DNA from 2 places in the Streptomyces sp. MAI_2237 genome. Region 1 is predicted to be linked to the other one. Evidence: riboswitches for the same ligand, from Rfam matches in the RefSeq annotation. Region 1 holds a riboswitch; the other holds the start of a gene.
What was found. Region 1 has a riboswitch for glycine ahead of gcvP (aminomethyl-transferring glycine dehydrogenase). Riboswitches for the same ligand answer to the same signal wherever they lie in the genome.
Positions count from the first base shown of each region.

Region 2: linked by a shared signal. The riboswitch ahead of gcvT (glycine cleavage system aminomethyltransferase GcvT) and the one ahead of gcvP (aminomethyl-transferring glycine dehydrogenase) in region 1 are both predicted to bind glycine.

Region 1 is NZ_JAJPGQ010000001.1:76,809-79,261, reverse strand. It holds gene LN251_RS00395 (DNA polymerase IV) at 1-498, shown strand, start outside; gene LN251_RS00390 (PRC-barrel domain-containing protein) at 517-894, opposite strand; glycine riboswitch at 1,007-1,102, shown strand; partial or broken gene gcvP (aminomethyl-transferring glycine dehydrogenase) at 1,279-2,453, shown strand, end outside.
Region 2 is NZ_JAJPGQ010000003.1:2,327,250-2,329,702, reverse strand. It holds gene LN251_RS21225 (AAA family ATPase) at 45-713, opposite strand; glycine riboswitch at 891-992, shown strand; glycine riboswitch at 993-1,100, shown strand; gene gcvT (glycine cleavage system aminomethyltransferase GcvT) at 1,161-2,279, shown strand; gene gcvH (glycine cleavage system protein GcvH) at 2,400-2,453, shown strand, end outside.

The DNA.
Region 1 (2,453 bases):
AAGGTGCGGCGGTACGACTTCTCCACGCTGACCCGGTCGGAGACGCTGCGGGGGCCGACCGACGATCCCGCGGTGGTGCGGGAGGCCGCCGCCCGCTTGCTGGATTCCGTGGACACGACCGGGGGTGTGCGGCTGCTGGGGGTCGGGGTGAGTGGGCTCGCCGACTACACGCAGGAGGACCTGTTCGCCCAGGCGGCCGGGGAAGGGGCTGTGGAGCAGGTCGCGGAGGAGGGGGACCGGCCGGAGGAGCCGGCCGAGGAGCAGGCGGTCGTCGAGCGGCGGTGGCCCGCGGGGCACGATGTGCGGCACGCCGAGTTCGGGCACGGGTGGGTGCAGGGGAGCGGGCTGGGCCGGGTGACCGTGCGCTTCGAGACACCCGTGTCGGAGCCGGGGCGGGTGCGGACGTTCCGGGTCGACGATCCCGACCTGGAGCCGGCCGATCCGTTGCCGCTGGTCGAGGATGCGGCGGGGGTCTCCGCGGAGGGAGTCGGTGCGTGACGGGGCGCGTGGCCGGCTTCAGGCGTCCGCGTCCTCCGTTCCCGCCAGCTTGCCGAAATCGTGGTCCGGGAAGGGAGGCGGGGGTGCCACGTCAAGGCCGTAGTGGTGGTAGAGCTGCAGTTCCTGTTCCGGGGACAGGTGGCGGCCCACGCCGAAATCGGGGGCGTCCTTGATGAGGGAGCGCTCGAAGGGGATGTGGAGGATGCCCTCGACGAGTTCGCTGGGCGCCAGGGGGACGAAGGCATCGCGGGAGAACACGCCGGTGCGTATCGCCGCCCACTCCGGCACGCCGGTCGCGTCGTCGAGGTAGACCTCGTCGACGGTACCGATCTTGGTTCCGTTGCGGTCGAACGCCTTGCGGCCGATCAGGTTGCGCGGATCGATGTCGGTCTGCACGTGCCCTCCTGTTGCTCGCAACTCGTCCTAAGCACTACAAAAGAGCACAACGGGACGTGCGGCCACTCGAAAACACCTGCGACGTGCCCGCTGGTAGGCTGGCAGTGGCTGCTGACCCCGTGCGGGAGAGTCCTCCGGTGAACACCGGAGGCGCCGAAGGAGCAAATCCTCCCCGGAATCTCTCAGGCTCACGTACCGCACGGACGAGGTCACTCTGGAAAGCAGGGCGGGTGTCGACGGCTTCCGCTCTCACCGACGGTGAAAACCGGGCGCCCTCGGGTGGTCCGGTGAAGCTCTCAGGTTGAGATGACAGAGGGGGAGGCCGTCCGGGTACCCGAGCCGTGGTGCCCCTCGAAGGTCGCGTCAGACCAGGAGGCCTCCGCAATGACCGCCCACCGCATTCCGCTCTCCGAGCTCGAACAGGGAATTCCCTTCGAGCAGCGCCACATCGGCCCCGACCACGAGGCACGGGCCAAGATGCTCGCGCAGGTCGGGTACGGCTCGCTGGACGAGTTGACCGCCGCCGCGGTACCGGACGTGATCAAGAACGCCGACGCGCTCGATCTGCCGGGCGCGCGGACCGAGGCCGAGGTGCTCGCCGAGCTCCGTTCGCTCGCCGACCGCAACCAGGTCCTCGACTCCATGATCGGCCTCGGCTACTACGGCACCTTCACCCCGCCGGTGATCCTGCGGAACGTGATGGAGAACCCCGCCTGGTACACGGCCTACACGCCGTACCAGCCGGAGATCTCCCAGGGCCGCCTGGAGGCCCTGCTGAACTTCCAGACCGTGGTCGCCGAATTGACCGGACTGCCCACCTCCGGTGCCTCCCTGCTCGACGAGGGGACGGCGGCCGCCGAGGCCGTGGCGCTGTCCCGGCGCATGGGGAAGAACAAGAAGGGGCTCTTCCTCGTCGACGCGGACACGCTGCCGCAGACCATCGCGGTCATCGAGACCCGTGCCGAGCCCGCGGGCGTGGAGGTCGTGGTCGCCGACCTGAGCGACGGCATCCCGGCGGAGATCGCCTCGCGCGAGATCAACGGCGTGCTGCTCCAGTACCCCGGCGCCTCCGGTGCCGTACGTGACATCAAGCGGGTCATCGACCAGGCGCACGAGCTCGGCGCGCTCGTCACCGTGGCCGCCGACCTGCTCGCGCTGACGCTGCTGAAGTCGCCCGGCGAGCTCGGGGCGGACATCGCCGTCGGCACCACGCAGCGCTTCGGTGTGCCGATGGGCTTCGGCGGGCCGCACGCGGGCTACATGGCCGTACAGGAGAAGTTCGCGCGCAGCCTGCCCGGGCGGCTCGTCGGCGTGTCCGTGGACGCAGACGGGCACAAGGCGTACCGGCTGGCGCTGCAGACCCGTGAGCAGCACATCCGCCGGGAGAAGGCCACCAGCAACATCTGCACGGCACAGGTGCTGCTCGCCGTCATGGCCGGCATGTACGCCGTCTACCACGGGCCGGACGGCCTGAAGGGCATCGCGCGGCGCACCCACCGGTACGCGGCCGTCCTGGCCGAGGGGCTGAGGGCCGGAGGCGTGGAGGTCGTGCACGCCTC
Region 2 (2,453 bases), on a different contig from region 1:
CGGGGCCGGCGCGTGCCATGAGTCGGGGCGGGGTCGGGGGCGGGTCAGGCCGTGAAGGTGATGGTGGTGAGGGCGTCCGCCGCCGGGCGGTCCACGAGGAGGGCCGAGGTGACGCCCGCGGGGAGGTCCCCGCGCTCGACGGAGCGGATGAGGCGGGCGGCCGCGGTGCGGTGGCGCAGGAAGGCGTAGCGGGAGACCCCCCGGCCGCGCTCGCGCTGGCCCTCCAGCGCGGTGCGCGGGGTGACGTCGAGCAGCAGCAGGTGCAGGGCGCCGCCCCGGCGGCGGGCCTCGCGGGCCAGCCAGTCGCGGACCCAGGCCTGGGTGCCGCAGTCGTGCACGACGACGCCTCCACCCCGGCGCAGGACCCGGCGCAGACCGGCGAAGTGGGCGAGGCGGACCAGGGGGCGGTAGACGCCGTACGGCAGCAGGCGCGGGGCGCGGGCCTCCCAGCGGTCCCGGGTGTCCTGGGAGTCGACGCGCGTCCCGCGCACCGCGCGGTGCATCAGCGTGGACTTGCCGCTGCCGGGCAGGCCGGTGACGACGACGACGTCGCGGGGGCCGAAGAGCAGGGTGTGCGGGCTGCGGCCCGAGCGGTCACGGAGGTCGCGGACGACCGGCGCCGGGACCCGGCCGCACCGCTCGCGAGCCGGGGCCGCGGACTGTTCGGGCAGTGCGAGGGCCGAGGTCGTGGCGTACACCGTGGTCCTGTTCACCGTGATCGTCCTTCCTGCGGGGTCAGGAAAGCTTCTCCCCACTGTTTGTAAAGAGAAGGTAATGCAGGATCTCTCGCGGTTCGGTTCGTTTCCCGCCACAGCCCTGTTACAGATGCGGCCTGCCACCGGCCGGGCGGGGCGTGCAATGATGTGCGCGCCAACTGCATACCGGCCGTTTGAATCCGCGCGGGAGAGTCCCCAGCACGTCTGCGTCGCTGGGGCGCCGAAGGAGCAAGTCCCTCCCTTGAATCTCTCAGGCCCCGTTACCGCGCGGGCGAGGCACATCTGAAAAGCGGGCCGCCGTCCTCGGCGGTCCCACCCACGGTGCAAGCCATGCCGTCCGCGGTCATGGCGAACCTCTCAGGTTCCGATGACAGATGGGGAGGAACGACCTCGCCCGTCATGACTCCGTCCGTCATGTCCGACGCCCTGGGAGACGACCGTCCGATGAGCAGTACCGAAATCCGCCGTACCGCGCTCGATGCCCTGCATCGCTCGCTGGGCGCGACGATGACCGACTTCGCCGGCTGGGACATGCCGCTGCGCTACGGCTCCGAGCGCGACGAGCACCTCGCCGTCCGCACGAAGGCCGGCCTCTTCGACCTCTCCCACATGGGGGAGATCACCGTGACCGGCCCGCAGGCCGCCGCCCTGCTGAACCACGCCCTGGTCGGCAACATCGCCTCGGTCGGCGTGGGCCGCGCCCGCTACACCATGATCTGCCGCGCCGACGGCGGCATCCTGGACGACCTGATCGTCTACCGGCTCGCCGAGACCGAGTACATGGTCGTCGCCAACGCCTCCAACGCCCAGGTGGTGCTGGACGCCCTCACCGAGCGGGCCGCCGGCTTCGACGCCGAGGTGCGCGACGACCGGGACGCCTACGCGCTGATCGCCGTGCAGGGCCCCGAGTCGCCCGGCATCCTCGCCTCCCTCACCGACGCCGACCTCGACGGCCTGAAGTACTACGCCGGCCTGCCGGGCACGGTCGCCGGCGTCCCCGCGCTCATCGCGCGCACCGGCTACACCGGCGAGGACGGCTTCGAGCTGTTCGTGCGGCCCGAACACGCCGTCGAGCTGTGGCAGGCGCTGACCAAGGCCGGCGAGGGCGCCGGGCTCGTCCCCTGCGGGCTGTCCTGCCGGGACACCCTGCGCCTGGAGGCGGGCATGCCGCTGTACGGGCACGAGCTGAACACCGAACTGACTCCCTTCGACGCCGGTCTCGGCCGGGTGGTGAAGTTCGACAAGGAGGGCGACTTCGTGGGCCGCGAGGCCCTGGAGGCGGCCGCCGCGCGGTCGCAGGAGAATCCCCCGCGCGTCCTGGTGGGCCTGGTCGCCGAGGGCCGCCGGGTGCCGCGCGCCGGGTACCCGGTCGTCGCCGGCGGCGAGGTGATCGGCGAGGTCACCTCCGGCGCCCCCTCCCCCACGCTGGGCAAGCCGATCGCCATGGCCTACGTCGACGCCGCGCACGCGGCGCCGGGCACGCCCGGGGTCGGCGTGGACATCCGGGGCACCCATGAGCCGTACGAGGTCGTGGCACTGCCCTTCTACAAGCGGCAGAAGTAGACACTGGAGCCGGGCGGTCTTCCGCACGGACGTGACGCCGAGCACATCCGCCCTGCTCACTCGCGTATCCAGCAGTCCCCCATTCACCAGCACTCCCGCGCGTACAGGAGAATTCAGGCCATGAGCAACCCCCAGCAGCTGCGCTACAGCAAGGAGCACGAGTGGCTGTCGGCC